DNA from 3 places in the Pseudomonas sp. AC070 genome. Region 1 is predicted to be linked to each of the others. Evidence: predicted binding sites of a transcription regulator. Region 1 holds the regulator's gene; each other region holds the start of a gene.
What was found. Region 1 encodes sigma-54, which starts transcription at its own class of promoters, with help from an activator protein. Its sites were predicted from a motif close to ANTGGCATNNANNTTGCTNT; they were not measured.

Region 1 (5,634 bases):
TGAGGTGCGTGGTGTCGACCTTGAGGTCGGCCAGGTCGGTGATCGGGCTCAGCAGCACACTTTCATCGCGGATGGCTTCGGCCAGCGAACGCTCGTCCGTGGTCAGCGGGTGGCGGCGGCGAGTTTCGGAGAAGCGCTTGAGCAGGGTTTCGTCGTCGGCGTCCAAGTACAGCACATCGCACTGAATGTGACGGGCGCGCACTTCGGCGAGCAGTTCGGGAAAGCGTTTGAGCTGGCTGGGCAGGTTGCGTGCATCGATGGACACGGCCACCAGCGGTTGAACCAGTTCGGTGTGCAGCAGGGAGCGTTCGGCCAACTCGGGCAAGAGCCCGGCGGGCAGGTTGTCGATGCAGTAGAAACCGTTGTCTTCAAGCACATCGAGCGCTGTGCTTTTACCTGAACCGGACCGGCCACTGACGATGATCAAACGCATGCACAGTCACCTGTTCGTCTAGCGGCCGTTTTGAACGTCGACGACGACCTGGTAAAGACTTTCGCTGGTTGGGGCGTGGCGCAATTGGTCACGAACCTCGCTGCGATCAAGCATGCTGGCGATCTGACGAAGCAATTCCAAGTGCTCATCGGTGGCCGCTTCGGGCACCAACAGCACAAACAGCAAGTCGACTGGCGCGCCGTCGATGGCGTCGAAATCGACTGCGGAATCGAGACGCAGCAGGGCGCTGATGGGAGCCGTGCAGCCCGGCAGGCGGCAATGCGGAATGGCGATGCCATTGCCAAAGCCGGTGGAGCCGAGTTTCTCGCGCGCCACCAGGCTTTCGAAAATGTCTTGGCCATCGAGGTCGGGCAACTCGCGTGCGACCAGGTTGGCGATTTGTTCGAGTACGCGCTTTTTGCTGCCTCCCGGCACGCCCACGAGGGAGCGGCCGGGGGTCAGGATATTTTCAAGTCGAATCATGGGTTGGGGTGGTGTCAGCGAGCTGTGGCGCCTTGCAGGCGACCCAGTTGCTTTTCCTTATGTTTGATAAGTTGGCGGTCGAGTTTGTCGGTGAGTAGATCGATGGCTGCGTACATGTCGTCATGTTCGGCGTTGGCGACCACTTCGCCCCCGGCGATGTGCAAAGTCGCTTCGATTTTCTGCTTGAGCTTCTCGACCTCCATGGTCACTTGCACGTTGGTGATCTTGTCGAAGTGGCGTTCCAGTCGACTGAGTTTCTCGTCGATGTAGTCGCGTAGGGCGTCGGTCACATCCAGCTGATGTCCACTGATGTTGACTTGCATACCGCTTTCTCCTTATTGCCGTGTGTAAGAGACAAGCTAACGGGCTTGTCGCCGGAACACTTTGGCCTTGGATCAGTGTAGCCGTCTTGCCAGCGCCAGGTTCGCAGGCGAACCGTGTCAGGCGTTTACATCAGTCGCTTACGTTCACTGGAAGGCGCTATCCCGAGGGATTCGCGGTATTTGGCGACTGTGCGACGGGCTACCTGAATGCCCTGTGCCTCCAGTAAACCAGCGATCTTGCTGTCACTCAACGGCTTTTTCGCATTTTCCGCCGCAACCAGTTTTTTGATGATTGCGCGTATCGCCGTTGACGAGCATTCGCCGCCTTCGGAGGTGCTGACGTGGCTGGAGAAGAAGTACTTCAGCTCATAAATGCCACGCGGGGTGTGCATGAATTTTTGCGTGGTAACGCGCGAGATCGTCGATTCATGCATGCCCACCGCTTCAGCAATGTCATGCAGAACCAGCGGCTTCATGGCTTCGTCGCCGTAGTCGAGAAAGCCCCGTTGGTGTTCGACGATCTGGCTGGCCACTTTCATCAATGTTTCGTTGCGGCTTTGCAGGCTCTTGATAAACCAACGCGCCTCTTGCAGCTGATTGCGCATAAAGGTGTTGTCAGCGCTGGAGTCGGCGCGACGAACGAAGCCGGCGTACTGCGGATTGACCCGCAGCTTGGGCATCGCTTCCTGATTGAGCTCCACCAGCCAGCGGTCGTTGTGCTTGCGCACGATCACGTCGGGCACCACGTACTCCGGCTCGCTCGCTTCAATTTGCGAACCCGGGCGCGGGTTGAGGCTTTGAATCAGTTCGATGACCTGACGCAGCTCGTCTTCCTTGAGCTTCATGCGGCGCATCAGTTGGCTGTAATCGCGGTTGCCGAGCAGGTCGAGGTAATCGCCTGCCAGGCGCTGCGCTTCGGCCAGCCACGGGGTTTTTGTTGGCAACTGACGCAGTTGCAGCAACAGGCATTCGCGCAGGTCGCGGGCGCCAATGCCGGACGGTTCGAATTGCTGGATGCGGTGCAGCACGGCTTCGACTTCGTCGAGCTCAATATCCAGCTCCGGATCGAACGCCTCCAGCACTTCTTCTAGGGTTTCTTCCAGATAACCCTGATCGTTGATGCAGTCGATCAGGGTGACGGCAACCAGGCGGTCCTTGTCGGACATCGGCGCCAGGTTGAGCTGCCAGAGCATATGGCTTTGAAGGCTTTCGCCAGCCGAGGTGCGGGTGGTGAAATCCCACTCGTCATCGTCGTTGGAGGGCAGGCTGCTGGCGCTGGTTTGGTAGATGTCTTCCCACGCCGTGTCGACGGGAAGCTCATTGGGAATGCGTTCGCCCCATTCGCCGTCTTCCAAGTTGTCGACGGTGGGCGCCGAGGTTTCTTGGTAGCTAGTGTCTTGGTAGGACTCTTCGTTGTTCGGTGCGGGCGGCGCACTTTCGGCACCATCGGCCAGCGGATCGCTGTTATCGAAGTCCTCGCCTTCTTCCTGGCGTTCGAGCATGGGATTGGACTCCAGCGCCTCCTGAATCTCTTGTTGAAGATCCAGCGTGGACAGTTGGAGTAAGCGGATGGCTTGTTGCAGCTGCGGTGTCATCGTCAGCTGCTGGCCCATTTTTAGGACGAGCGATGGTTTCATGGAGGGGGCTTAAGACCTTATTCGCCGGCGCATACGCGCTTCCACAACGAGGGCGCCGAAGCGCCACCAGGAAGCAAATTATATGCCTAAGTCTGAGGCGTTTGCCTAGTCCTCAATCGAAGTCTGTAGTGCGCATCTGATTGCGGCTACAGAACGCTCTTAGAGGCGGAATTCGTGACCCAGGTAAACCTCTTTCACCAACTGGTTGGCGAGGATGGTTTCAGCGTCGCCTTCGGCAATCAATTGGCCGTCGTTGACGATGTACGCGGTCTCGCAGATATCCAGGGTTTCACGCACGTTGTGGTCAGTAATCAACACGCCAATGCCTTTGGCTTTGAGGTGATGAATGATCTGCTTGATGTCGCCAACCGAAATCGGGTCTACGCCAGCGAAGGGCTCATCGAGCAGGATGAACTTCGGCGCGGTGGCCAGGGCCCGGGCGATTTCTACACGGCGGCGTTCACCACCGGACAAGCTCATGCCGAGGTTGTCGCGAATGTGGCTGATGTGAAATTCCTGCAACAGGCTTTCCAGTTCCTTGCGGCGGCTGGCGCTGTCGAGCTCTTTACGCGTTTCCAGAATGGCCATGATGTTATCGGCCACCGACAGCTTGCGGAAAATGGACGCTTCCTGCGGCAGGTAGCCGATGCCGGCACGTGCGCGGCCGTGCATGGGCAGGCTGGTGACGTCGTCCTGGTCGATCAGTACGCGGCCCTGATCGGCATTGACCAGGCCCACGATCATGTAGAAGCACGTGGTTTTGCCGGCGCCGTTAGGACCCAGCAAGCCAACGATCTGGCCGCTTTCGATCGACAGGCTGACATCACGAACCACCTGGCGGCCTTTGTAGGCTTTGGCCAGATGTTGGGCTTTGAGAGTCGCCATTACTGCGCCTGTTTGTCGGCTGGTTGAGCGCCAGCGGGTTTGTTCTTGGGCTGGATGACCATGTCGATGCGTGGGCGCGGTGTGGTCACGTTGGTGCCATTGGCGCGGCCGGCGTTGACGATCTGGCGCTGGGTGTCATAGACGATTTTCTCGCCTTCGAAGGTGTTGCCTTCCTGAATCACCTTGGCTTGGTCGATCAGCACGATGCGGTCTTTAGCGGCGAAGTATTGGATGGTCAGGCCATAGGCCTTGACGATCTCTTTGTCGACCGCTGGCTTTTGCTCGTAGTAGGCGGGGGTGCCCACGGCGGTGAACACTTCGATGTCACCCGTGGCGTTTTGCGTGATGGTCACTGTGTGGCCAGTGATCTTCATGCTGCCCTGGGTAATGACGACGTCGCCGCGGTATACGGCTACGCCTTGTTTGTCGTCGAGTTCAGCACTGTCGGCCTGCACGCGAATGGGTTGCTCGCGGTCCGTTGGCAATGCCCAGGCGCTGGAGCTGGCAATCGCCGCACCCAGACTCATGAGCAAGGACAGGGTGTGAAGGGAGAATTTATTAACGAACCTCATGCTGGCCTCTTACGTTGGACAGCAGGAGCACCCGGCTGTCTTTCAAATACGCTTTCATTCCGTTAGCCGTGGTCACTCCATTGGCGGCCTCGATTCTAACGGCTTGCTGGGTCTGCGCAAATTCCTTGTCCGGGAACACGGTCATGCGACTGCTGGTAATGATGGTGGGGCGATTTTTTTCATCGGTGCGGGCGATGCGCACATTGTCGATCAGCTCGACCTCGGTACCGCCTGGCGCCACTTCGCCACGCTCGCTTTGAACGTGCCACGGCTCGGCGGCGCCGCGATACAGCAGCAGGTCCGGCTTGGTTACCAGGCTCTTGTCGCTGTCTTTCAAGTGCTCGACTTTATCGCTGGTCATTTCGTAGTGCAGCTTGCCGTCGGCTTGGAATTCGACGCTTTTGGCGTTGATCACATAGAAGTCCACGGCGTTGTCGGTGCTGGCCTGTGGTTTCTGCTCCAGCAAACTTTCCGGGTTCAGATTCCAATAGCCGAGCGCCGCTACCAGCAGCGCCGCGAGGCCAAACGATAAGGTAAGAAGCAGTTTGCGCAGCATGATCGGCTCTATAAATAGGCGGCTTGCGCCGCTTCAAGGTTGCCCTGCGCCTGCAGGATGAGCTCGCAAAATTCGCGCGCCGCGCCTTCGCCGCCGCGGGCTTGGGTCACACCGTGGGCATGTTGGCGAACAAAATCATTGGCGTTGGCGACAGCCATGCCCAGGCCCACGCGGCGAATCGCCGGCAGGTCTGGCAAGTCGTCACCCAGGTAGGCGACGTCTTCGTACTGTAGGTCGAGTTCGGCGAGAAGCTCATCGAGCACCACCAGTTTGTCTTCGCGACCTTGGTACAAGTGCTGAATGCCGAGGTTCTGTGCACGACGCTCAACCACTGGGGTTGAGCGCCCGGTGATGATGGCCGTACGCACACCGGAGTTGATCAGCATTTTGATGCCCTGACCGTCCAGCGTGCTGAAGGTTTTGAATTCGCTGCCGTCGACCAGAAAGTACAGCTTGCCGTCAGTCAGCACGCCGTCGACGTCGAAAACAGCGAGTTTGATGGCCTTGCCGCGTTGCAATAGATCAGCACTCATTACATCACTCCAGCGCGCAGCAGGTCGCCCAGGTTGAAGGCGCCAACTGGGCGGTCTTGTTCGTCGACGACAATCAATGCGCCAATTTTGTGGTCTTCCATGATCTTCAAGGCTTCGGCAGCGAGCATCTCCGGCCGTGCTGTTTTTCCGTGTGCGGTCATCACGTCGTCGATGGTGGCCTGGCGGATATCCAGGTCGCGATCCAGCGTGCG
Region 2 (5,634 bases), 3.9 Mb from region 1:
AAACGCGTTGGCAATGCCTTGTCGCTCTATCTGTAGAGTTCTGGCGTGCGCCACTTGAGCGGCCGCCGTGGCGGTTGAAGTATTGGACGATGTGGTGGCGTGCAACACCGTGGTTTCACGAGCAACCGTTACATGCAGGTCGATACGATCCAGTAGTGGGCCGGACAGTTTTCCTCGGTAGCGTTGCAGTTGCTCCGTACTGCACCGGCATCGCCCGCTTGGGTCGCCCAAGTAGCCGCACGGGCAGGGATTCATGGCGGCTACCAATTGAAAGCGCGCCGGGAAGTGCACTTTGTCTTTGGCCCGGGCGATGACGATATGGCCGCTTTCTAGCGGCTCGCGCAGGACCTCAAGTACGCGTCGATCGAACTCGGGAAGCTCATCCAGAAACAGCACGCCGTGGTGCGCCAGGGTGATTTCGCCGGGCTGAGGTCGACTACCTCCGCCGACCAATGCCGGCCCTGACGCGGTGTGGTGAGGATGGCGAAACGGCCGTAGCGGCCAGGCGCTCATCGGCGTGTGGCTGGCGACCGATTGAATGGCCGCCACTTCGAGTGCTTCCTGCTCATTCAGCGGTGGAAGAAGCCCAGGAAGTCGGCTGGCAAGTAGCGTCTTGCCGGTGCCTGGCGGACCGCTTAAAAGCAGGTTGTGGGAGCCTGCGGCAGCCACCAGCAGCGCCCGTTTCGCGGCGATCTGCCCTTGCACTTCGCAAAGGTCTGGGTAGGGCGCGCATTGACGCAGAAGCCCCTTTGCTTGGTAGGGCGCAATGGGCGTGAGCCCATTGAAGTGCGCTGCCAACTCCAGCAGATGATCAGCAGCCAGCACCGTCAGGCCCGACGCCAAGCTGGCTTCTTCGGCGTTGCAGCGCGGCACTACCAAGGTGCGTCCTGCGGCGCGCACGGCAAGCGCTGCCGGCAATACGCCCTGTACTGGGCGCAAAGCACCGGACAGCGCCAGCTCCCCCAGGCATTCAATATGTTCCAGCGCGGCCACGGGAACCTGACCGCTCGCGGCCAGTATTCCGAGCGCAATGGCCAGGTCGAAGCGCCCGCCATCTTTAGGTAAATCGGCCGGAGCGAGGTTTAAGGTGATGCGACGTTGGGGAAATTCGAAGGCGCAATTCAGAATCGCGCTACGCACGCGGTCCTTGCTTTCTTTGACGGCGGTTTCGGGCAAGCCCACTAGGGTCAACGAGGGCAAGCCGTTGGCCAAGTGCGCTTCGACGATAACGGAAGGGGCTTGTACGCCGACTTGGGCGCGGCTATGGACGATAGCCAGAGACATGGATCACTCCTTGATCACATGCCGCTCAGTCCGAGTGGATTACTCGCTGGGCGGCGTTAATTTTTCTTCCAGTTCAGCAACCTTCGCCTCAAGCGCTTCAAGGCGTGCACGGGTGCGGGCGAGCACGGCCATCTGGCTGTCGAATTCTTCGCGGCTGACCAAGTCGAGCTTGCTGAAGCCGCTTTGCAGCAGCACTTTGAACTGGCTTTCGAACTCGCTGCGCGGCAAGGGGGTTTCGCCATTGAACAGGCGCGAGGCGTGGGTGCTGAGGGCGTCGAGAAGGGCTTTAGGCGGCAGCATAGGAAGGTTCCAAATAGGTCGGCCGGCAGTGTAACACGCAGCATCACGGCGCCAGGGCGAGGGGTTTTGCACGGTTTTGGCGCGCGGCCGAAGCCAGGCCTGCACCGTTGTTGAGCGTGACTCGCCCGGGCGCTTTGGTCACGAGGGCGCTTTGACTCAATAACCCGCTGAATTTCAAGCTTTTCCCCGAGCTGGCAAGCTTTCTGCTTAGTGGGCTATGACGCATGCACCGATGCAGTTCGGCTGCGTAAGGCGAAGCGGGGGAGTCGTTTCGTCAGGAGCGATTGGTTGTGTCGAGAGCCCTCCCTGAGGACGTTCGATGCGTTACAAAGCCAGACACTGCGCTTAGACTTGAGCCGGGTTCGTTTTTCCTGGGGCAAGTCCACCAATACGGGAGAGAGTTTCATGAAGTTAGTAACTGCCATCATCAAACCGTTCAAGCTGGACGATGTGCGCGAGTCGCTATCGGAGATCGGCGTGCAGGGCATTACTGTCACTGAAGTCAAAGGCTTCGGTCGTCAGAAAGGCCATACCGAGTTGTATCGCGGCGCCGAATACGTGGTCGACTTCCTGCCCAAAGTGAAGATCGACGTGGCCATTGCTGATGATCAGCTGGACCGCGTTATCGAAGCCATCACCAAGGCGGCCAACACCGGCAAGATCGGTGACGGCAAGATCTTCGTGGTCAATCTGGAACAGGCCATCCGCATCCGTACCGGCGAAACCGGCACCGACGCAATCTAAAAAGCCGCCGAACCCAACGCCCCAGGAGAAAACAATATGACTCTGCGTAAGCTCGCAGGGCTAGGAGCCCTTTTGTCCCTCGTTACCCCAGGCTTGGCCATGGCGGACGAGGTTGTGTTGAATACCGGCGACACGGCGTGGATGCTGACCGCCACCGCCTTGGTGCTGTTTATGACCATCCCGGGCCTCGCGCTGTTCTACGGCGGCATGGTCCGCTCCAAGAACATCCTCTCGGTGATGATGCAGTGCTTCGCCATCACTGGCCTGATCAGCATTCTGTGGGTCGTTTACGGCTACAGCATGACGTTCGATGTCACTGGCATGGAACAGGGCGTTGTTAACTTCAATTCGTTTGTAGGCGGTTTGTCCAAGGCATTCCTCGCCGGTGTAACGCCAGCGAGCCTGACCTACGCGGTTCCGGAAGCTGTGTTCATCACCTTCCAAATGACCTTCGCAATCATTACTCCTGCTCTGATCGTCGGCGCTTTCGCAGAACGCATGAAGTTCTCCGCCATGCTGATTTTCATGGGCGTGTGGTTCACCCTGGTTTACGCGCCAATCGCCCACATGGTGTGGAGCGGCAACGGCGGCTTGTTGTGGGACTGGGGCGTACTGGACTTCGCTGGCGGCACCGTGGTGCACATCAACGCCGGTATCGCGGGTCTGGTTGCCTGCATCGTGATGGGCAAGCGTAAAGGCTACCCAACCACCCCAATGGCACCGCACAACCTGGGCTACACCCTGGTCGGTGCTGCGATGCTGTGGATCGGCTGGTTCGGCTTCAACGCCGGTTCTGCTGTTGCCGCCAACGGCACCGCCGGTATGGCCATGCTGGTTACCCAGATCGCTACCGCTGCTGCGGCACTGGGCTGGATGTTCGCCGAGTGGATCACCCACGGTAAGCCAAGTGCCCTGGGCATCGCTTCGGGTGTGGTCGCTGGCCTGGTAGGCATCACCCCGGCTGCCGGTACCGTGGGCCCGATGGGCGCTCTGGTAATTGGTCTGGCTGCTGGTGTGATCTGCTTCTTCTGCGCCACCACCCTGAAACGCAAACTGGGCTACGACGATTCCCTGGATGCGTTCGGCGTTCACGGTATCGGCGGCATCGTCGGTGCGATTCTCACCGGCGTGTTCGCAGCACCTGCTCTGGGCGGCTTCGGCACCGTTGAAGACATTGGCGCGCAAGTGATCACTCAGATCAAAGGCGTCGGGTTCACTGTGATCTACACCGCTGTCGTCACATTCGTCATCTTGAAAGTGCTGGATCTGGTGATGGGCCTGCGCGTTAGCGAAGAGGAAGAGACGGTTGGTCTCGACCTGGCGCAACACAACGAGCGTGGCTACAACCTGTAAGCTTTTTACAGGCAACACCCGCAGAAAAAATGCCCGGCTTTTGCCGGGCATTTTGCGTTTTGCGCTAGCGTGATTTACGACCATTGTCGAGCGCCACGCGCTTGAAAAGATGGTTCGCTTAAATAAACTCAAACGCTCTGGCCTGCGCCCTTTGCTTTTTCCACGAGCACGCTAGAATGCGCGCCGAACCAGCGGAGATGCATATGTGGCAGCAACGCGAATTCACCTTGCAAGCACGCCCGCGAGGCTTCCATCTGGTAACCGATGAGGTGACGGCGAAATTGCCTGAACTGGCTGGCTACCGTTTGGGTCTGTTACATCTGTGGCTGTTGCACACCTCGGCTTCACTGACTATTAACGAGAATGCCGACCCGGCTGTGCGACGCGACTTTGAGCGGTTCTTCAATCGTCTGGTCCCTCAAGTTGGCAGTGCGTATGCCGACATCAACGACCAGGACGTTTACGAACACAACGACGAAGGCGCGGACGATTTGCCCGCGCACTTCAAGGCCAGTTTGTTGGGATGCCAAGTGACGCTGCCGATACGCGCGGGTCGTTTGGCACTGGGCACCTGGCAAGGGATTTATCTGGGTGAGCACCGTGATCACGGTGGCCCCAGAAGAGTGCTTGCGACCCTGCAGGGCGAGGCTCTTTGAATTTTTTCTGGCAATGCGCGACAGCGTGTATTGCTGGGCTATAACTAACCTGCTTTTCGCAAGTCATGAGGTTAAACATGAGCGACGAAGATCTGGAACAAGACGAACTGGAAGGCGGTGCGGAAGACGACGGCGAAGAGCTGGCGGCTGCTGACGATGGCGTGGCGGATGACGCTGACGACACCGACAGTGACAGCGATGTCCCGGTAAAAGCTGGCAAGAAAGCCAAGGCTGCCGTCGATGTTGACGAGCTGCCTAGCATCGAAGCCAAGCAAAAGGAACGCGATGCGCTGGAACGCGCCATGCAGGAGTTTTTGTCCCGTGGCGGCAAGGTGCAGGAGGTCGAGCCGAATGTGGTTGCTGACCCGCCCAAGAAGCCGGACAGCAAATACGGCAGCCGCCCTATTTAGTGTTTAGCCCAATAAAAAGCCCGCCATTTTGGCGGGCTTTTTATTGGGCTTATCGATCGGCTGCGCGTCGGCGATGCTGCGTTGAAATTTGATTTTCAATGCTCATGGGCTACAGCCCACTGCGCCTCAAAATCAAATTACGCCTTGCCTCGCTCTAGCGCGCTCGATCTCGACCGAGTATCGCCGACCGCGTATTCCGCGGTCCGTTAACCGCGACTGGATCGCTGGTTTGTCGCCGATCTCAACCCCACTGCGCCAACACCCCAGGTAATTCAGCCAACGCTTTTATCTGCGCATCCGGCTGCCCCTCACCTTCCCACTCTTTCCCTTGCGGGTTAAACCAAACCGCCCGCATGCCCGCGTTCTGCGCGCCGCGGATATCGTCGGCAGGATGATCCCCAACGTGCACACCCGCCGCCGCAGCGACACCGGCCTGTTGCAGCGCCGTGATAAAGGGCAGCGGGTCCGGTTTGCCTACGCCGAGGTCTTCGGCACACAGGGCGAAGCGAAAGTAATCGGCTAACCCAAGCCGGCGAACGTCGGCGTTCCCGTTGGTGATGACGCCGAGCATGTAACGCTCGGTCAGACGCTCCAGTGTGGGCACGGTGTCGTCGAAAAAGGTGATGCGATGGCGCGCGTCGAGCATGGCGTGGAAGGCCTGTTCGGCCATGTCTTTGGCGTATGCTGCGCTATAACCCACGCCTTCCAATGCCTGAAACAAAGTGCGCCGACGCAGCTCGCTCAGGCGATAACGCAGCCCCGGCTCGGCGGCCAGTACCTGGCTGCGTATGCCCCACAAATGCTCGACCGGCAGCGCTGCCAACAGCGGTGCGTGTTGGCTCAGCCAATCGCGCATCGCCGCCTCGGCGCCCGTGATGACGGGAAGG
Region 3 (5,634 bases), 3.7 Mb from region 1:
GTCGTCTTCTTCGGGCTTGTCGCCAATCGGGCATTCCGGACGCACGCCGTAGTCATCTTTTTTACACGGGTTTGCCCGGCGTTTGCTGTCCAGCGAGGTGCGCACAATGTGCACGGGTTGGCTGGGCGTGCGCTCGATGATGCGCCCTTGGCCATCGATGATTTCGGCCGCCAGTTGATGGGTGCCTCGGTCCAGATTGGTCAGGGGAAACACCGGGCTGCGGCTCGGCGCCGCTACGACGTTGCCGTCCACTAAAAGACGGTAGCTGTGATCGCCCATCAGGCCTGGATCGCTTGTAAGGGTCACGATCAAATCGCCGGACGAGCCCTCGCGAATGGTGGCGTCCGGTTCCGGCACCAGAATGCGCAACAACTGGTACGCCGGCAGTTCGGCGACAGGCTCCACCGGAGTGACCGTGCGCACGCTCGGTGGGTTGGTTTGGTTCATGCCGTTGGTGGGCGCGATGTCCAGCTTCTTGGCGTTGGCGCGCGGTTGGTCGGTAAATACCCGGTTACCTTCGCTGTCGATGTAGGTGTACACATCGGCCATGGCTGGCAAGCCCAGCAACAGCAGGCAGAACAGAGCGAATCGCATGGTTTAGTTGGCTGGCCTTGGAGTCGGTTTGGGCGGCGTTACGCGTGTTGGGCTGTTGGTGCTGGTGCGCTGCACCGTGAAGGGAACGACGGCGCTCTGCTGAATCAGCCGGTCGCCGCTGAACACTAGCGCTGCCAGGGTATGGTCGCCGCGCTCAATATTGTTCAGTGGGAATTGCAGGCTATTGGTCAGGCCGCCATAGGGCTGACCGTCGAGCACCAGTTGGACACTGTCGCCGATGCGCAGTTGGGGTTCCAGACGAACACCAACGGTGAAGCTACCGTTGTTGCTGCGCAGCGCTTCTTCGGTTGGCAAGTTAGTAATTTCCACCACGCTATACACCTGCTCGGCGGCGGCACTGCCCTGGGTGTTGCCCGGCATGGTGGGCGGTGGGGGCGATTGAACCGTGTTCACGGGCGGCAGAGAAACTTCCTCCGCTTTTGTGCCTTGCGGCGGCTGATTGGTGAATACGGTGTTGCCGTTGGCGTCGGTGTATTTGTAAATCTCGGCGCTGGCTGGCAGGGCGAGGGCGGCTAGCAGGCAAGTCACGATCAGGCGCATGGCTGGGGTCTCGTGGGGTGTGTGCTAAGCCTTGCACTGCAACGCTGCGCTGGCAAGTTTGTACGGTTATCGCTGTGCACGGGAACAAGGATTTGGCGAATTAAACGTCTCTGCTGTGGATGAAGCAGAGGCGTCTAATGATGGGGCCCACAGTAGAGCCCCATGGCGGGCTTGGCTTATTTGGCGGTCTCCGATAGCGGCAGCATGGGCACACCCGCGTAGAAAACCAGCAGGTCGGCCGCCTTTGCCCCTGTTGTGCCCCGGTGAATAATGCCAACCGTTTCAGCCACGGTATCGCCCTGTTTGAGCAGGCGCTTCTGGTCAGGTTTTCTGGTTTCTATGGTGAGCTCGCCGCTGAGCATGTAGGCAGCGTTGGGGACTGGATGGGTGTGCCAGTTCAATACGGTGTGGGCGGGAATGTGTATTTTCACGAGGGTGAGTTCCGGTTGCCCGCGCGGGTAAGACGTGTATGGCGTACCGTCCCAGGAGTTGGTGGTTTTCAGCAGGATCTCGGACTCGATGGTGCTCTTGGTGACCGTATGGCTGCAGCCTGCGAGCCACAGGCAGGTGAGGGCTAATGCAGCAAGGCATAGCGTTTTCATGGTGACGCTCCGACTGATGGATTGCAGTAGGAGCATTGCCAGCGCGCGATATCCATGACTGTCAGCTCGTGCTCTATCGGGCCTGGCTTAACGCTTGCGCAGCCTCGGAAAACGCCCATAAAAAAGGCCTCCCGAGGGAGGCCTTCTCAATCACGCCGCTAAGCAAGCGGCATGTCTGGCTTGGACGCTGCTGCTTAAACGCTGTAGTAGAGGTCGTATTCCAGAGGGTGCACGAAGGTGCGCACTTTGATTTCTTCTTCGCTCTTCAGCTCGATGTAGGCATCGATGAAGTCGTCGCTGAACACGCCGCCTTTGGTCAAGAACGCACGGCCCTTGTCCAGTTCTTCTAGGGCTTCTTTCAGGCTGCCGCACACTTGTGGGATCAGCTTGCCTTCTTCTGGTGGCAGGTCGTACAGGTTTTTGTCAGCAGCATCGCCGGGGTGGATCTTGTTCTGGATGCCGTCCAGGCCAGCCATCAACAGGGCAGCGAATGCCAGGTACGGGTTAGCAGCCGGGTCCGGGAAACGTGCTTCGATACGGCGGGCTTTCGGGCTCGACACGTAAGGAATACGGATAGAGGCGGAGCGGTTGCGAGCCGAGTAGGCCAGCATTACCGGTGCTTCGAAACCTGGGACCAGACGCTTGTAGGAGTTGGTCGACGGGTTGGTGAAGCCGTTCAGTGCCTTACCGTGCTTGATGATGCCGCCGATGAAGTACAGAGCGGTATCGGACAGGCCGGCATAGCCTTCGCCGGAGAAGGTGTTCTTGCCATCTTTGGAGATGGACATGTGTACGTGCATACCCGAGCCGTTGTCGCCGTACAGAGGCTTAGGCATGAAGGTCGCGGTTTTGCCGTAGGCATCGGCCACGTTGTGTACGCAGTACTTCAGGGTTTGAACTTCGTCAGCCTTGGCAACCAGGGTGTTGAACTTCACGCCGATTTCGTTCTGGCCGGCAGTCGCCACTTCGTGGTGGTGAACTTCGATGACCAGGCCCATTTCTTCCATGGCATTACACATGGCAGTACGGATTTCGTGGTCGTGGTCGACTGGAGGAACCGGGAAGTAGCCCCCTTTGACGCCTGGGCGGTGGCCTTTGTTGCCGGTTTCGAAGTCGCTGTCGGTGTTCCAGGACGCTTGTTCAGAGATGATTTTGAACATCGAGCCGGAAATGTCGGACTTGAATTTAACTTCGTCGAATACGAAGAACTCAGGCTCCGGGCCTACGAATACGGTGTCACCGATGCCGGTCGACTTGAGGTATTCCTCAGCGCGAGCAGCGATGGAGCGCGGGTCACGGTCGTAGCCTTGCATGGTCGACGGTTCGATGATGTTGCAGACCAGAATCAGGGTCGGCTCTTCGGTGAACGGGTCGAGAACGGCAGTGCTGTCTACTGGCAGCAGGATCATGTCGGAGGCTTCAATACCTTTCCAGCCATGGATCGAGGAACCGTCGAACATTTTGCCGACTTCGAAGAATTCGTCGTCAAGGGCGTCACGGGCCGGCATGGTCACGTGGTGCTGCTTGCCTTTGGTATCGGTGAAGCGCAGGTCAACCCACTTCACGTCGTGATCTTTGATTAGTTGAAGCGCCTTCGACATGGTGTCCTCCAGATGGTGGGGCGTTGTGATTTTTTAGCCCCAAATAAAACGGTGAAGCCGGGCGGCATAGTCCGCCAGGGCAACCTGCCTCACAAGGGAGCAAATTGCATGCCAGTGCCCCGAAGTGGGTTTGCTGCCCGAAAGTCAGGCGCTGCGGGGGCTGCGCGTTAAAAGAACGAGGCGCTGCGCACCAAAATGAATCTCTCGCTAAATGCGGTGATGCATTTTGGTGCGCGCCGGATCTTTCTACGCATTGCCTGGTTAAACCTTGAGCAATTTCCGCTATAATCCGCGCCCCCTAATTTAGGCCAGGCTCGCGCGCACTGTTTTCATGAAACTTATCGTCAAAGTCTTCCCCGAGATCACCATTAAAAGCCGGCCGGTGCGTACGCGCTTCATCCGCCAGCTCACGAAGAATATTCGTGCGGTGATGCGTGACCTGGATCCGAATCTCGTGGTGGACGGCGTGTGGGACAACATTGACGTCGAGACCACGCTCACCGAGCCCAAAGTGCTGTCCGAGCTGAAACAGCGCCTCGGGCGCATCTCCGGCATCGGTCAGTTTCTGGAAGTGAACGAATACCCGCTGGGCGATTTCGACGACATGGTCGAAAAATGCAAAGCCCACTTCGGCGATCAGCTGGCCGGCAAAGTATTCGCCGTGCGCTGCAAGCGCGCCGGCAAGCACAGCTTCAGTTCGATGGACGTCGAGCGTTATGTCGGCAGCCAATTGCGTCGCCAGTGCGGCGCTGCCGGTATCTCGCTGAAAGATCCCGAGCTGCTGGTGCGTATGGAAATCCGCAATCAGCTTCTCTATATCATCCACAGCCAGCACGAAGGTCTGGGCGGCTACCCGCTCGGCGCCATCGAGCAGACGCTGGTGCTGATGTCCGGGGGCTTCGACTCCACCGTGGCCGCGTATCAAATGATTCGTCGCGGCATGATCAGCCACTTTTGCTTCTTTAACCTCGGCGGTCGTGCCCACGAGCTGGGCGTGATGGAAGTGGCCCACTATCTGTGGAGCCAATACGCCAGTTCGCACCGCGTGCTGTTTATTAGCGTGCCGTTTGAAGAAGTGCTCGGTGAAATTCTCGGCAAGGTCGACAACGCGCACATGGGTGTGGTGCTCAAGCGCATGATGCTGCGCGCCGCAACCCGCATTGCCGCCGGCCTGGATATCGACGCGCTGGTCACCGGCGAGGCCATTTCCCAGGTTTCCAGCCAGACGCTGCCGAACCTCTCGGTAATCGACCGCGCCACCGACAAGCTGGTGATTCGCCCGCTGATTGCCAGCCACAAGCAAGACATCATCAACATGGCAGAGGCCATCGGCACCGCCGAATTCGCCAAGCACATGCCTGAATACTGCGGCGTGATTTCGGTAAACCCGACCACCCGCGCCAAACCCGACCGCGTTGTTTACGAAGAAGCCCAGATCGACATGACCGTATTCGAGCGTGCCTTGGAGCGCGCCCGTTCGGTGACGATTGATCGGGTAATCGAGGAGTTGGGGCAAGACATCCAGGTCGAGGAATTGAGTGAAGCCTTGCCTGGGCAAATCGTGCTGGACATCCGTCACCCGGACGCCCAGGAAGATTTGCCGCTGGAGTTGGACGGCATCGAAGTAAGAGCGGTGCCGTTCTTCGCGCTCAACAGTCGCTACAAGGAACTGGACCCTACCCGTCAGTACCTGTTGTATTGCGACAAAGGCGTGATGAGCCGCCTGCATGCCCACCACTTGCTTAGCGAGGGGCATGCCAATGTGCGCGTTTATCGTCCGGCATAAAACGCCGGGTCTGAATGGCGGCAGTATCCGCCACCGCCCCCCCGACCGACGGGGCAGTTGAGCCACTCATTCTTCATACTGGCCGCCTAGACTTAGCGGCGAACCGAATCCTCTGATCGAGATGCAAAAGTGATCGAAAATCTACGCAACATCGCCATCATCGCCCACGTTGACCATGGTAAGACCACCCTGGTTGATAAACTCCTGCGTCAGTCCGGCACCCTGGAGCGCAACGAGCTCAACGACGAGCGCGTGATGGACTCCAACGACCAGGAAAAAGAGCGCGGCATTACCATTCTTGCCAAGAACACCGCGATCAACTGGAACGGCTACCACATCAACATCGTCGACACTCCCGGCCACGCCGACTTCGGCGGCGAAGTTGAGCGCGTAATGTCGATGGTTGACTCGGTTCTGCTGCTGGTCGACGCCCAAGACGGCCCGATGCCACAAACCCGCTTCGTCACCAAGAAAGCCTTCGAAGCCGGCC

Region 2: the regulator sigma-54 is predicted to act here: its motif matches at 1,775-1,794, upstream of glnK (P-II family nitrogen regulator).
Region 3: the regulator sigma-54 is predicted to act here: its motif matches at 3,455-3,474, upstream of glnA (glutamate--ammonia ligase).

The regions. Positions count from the first base shown of each region.
Region 1 is NZ_OZ409871.1:933,603-939,236, forward strand. It holds gene rapZ (RNase adapter RapZ) at 1-433, opposite strand, end outside; gene ptsN (PTS IIA-like nitrogen regulatory protein PtsN) at 452-916, opposite strand; gene hpf (ribosome hibernation-promoting factor, HPF/YfiA family) at 931-1,239, opposite strand; gene ACZZ0Q_RS04080 (RNA polymerase factor sigma-54) at 1,365-2,876, opposite strand; gene lptB (LPS export ABC transporter ATP-binding protein) at 3,036-3,761, opposite strand; gene lptA (lipopolysaccharide transport periplasmic protein LptA) at 3,761-4,333, opposite strand; gene lptC (LPS export ABC transporter periplasmic protein LptC) at 4,320-4,889, opposite strand; gene ACZZ0Q_RS04100 (KdsC family phosphatase) at 4,898-5,422, opposite strand; gene ACZZ0Q_RS04105 (KpsF/GutQ family sugar-phosphate isomerase) at 5,422-5,634, opposite strand, start outside.
Region 2 is NZ_OZ409871.1:4,823,527-4,829,160, reverse strand. It holds gene ACZZ0Q_RS21765 (YifB family Mg chelatase-like AAA ATPase) at 1-1,284, opposite strand, end outside; gene ACZZ0Q_RS21760 (accessory factor UbiK family protein) at 1,324-1,584, opposite strand; gene glnK (P-II family nitrogen regulator) at 1,990-2,328, shown strand; gene ACZZ0Q_RS21750 (ammonium transporter) at 2,365-3,681, shown strand; gene ACZZ0Q_RS21745 (secondary thiamine-phosphate synthase enzyme YjbQ) at 3,885-4,337, shown strand; gene sutA (transcriptional regulator SutA) at 4,415-4,747, shown strand; gene ACZZ0Q_RS21735 (HAD family hydrolase) at 4,989-5,634, opposite strand, start outside.
Region 3 is NZ_OZ409871.1:4,655,566-4,661,199, reverse strand. It holds gene ACZZ0Q_RS20895 (DUF4124 domain-containing protein) at 1-594, opposite strand, end outside; gene ACZZ0Q_RS20890 (DUF4124 domain-containing protein) at 598-1,155, opposite strand; gene ACZZ0Q_RS20885 (cupin domain-containing protein) at 1,332-1,757, opposite strand; gene glnA (glutamate--ammonia ligase) at 1,952-3,358, opposite strand; gene thiI (tRNA uracil 4-sulfurtransferase ThiI) at 3,690-5,144, shown strand; gene typA (translational GTPase TypA) at 5,274-5,634, shown strand, end outside.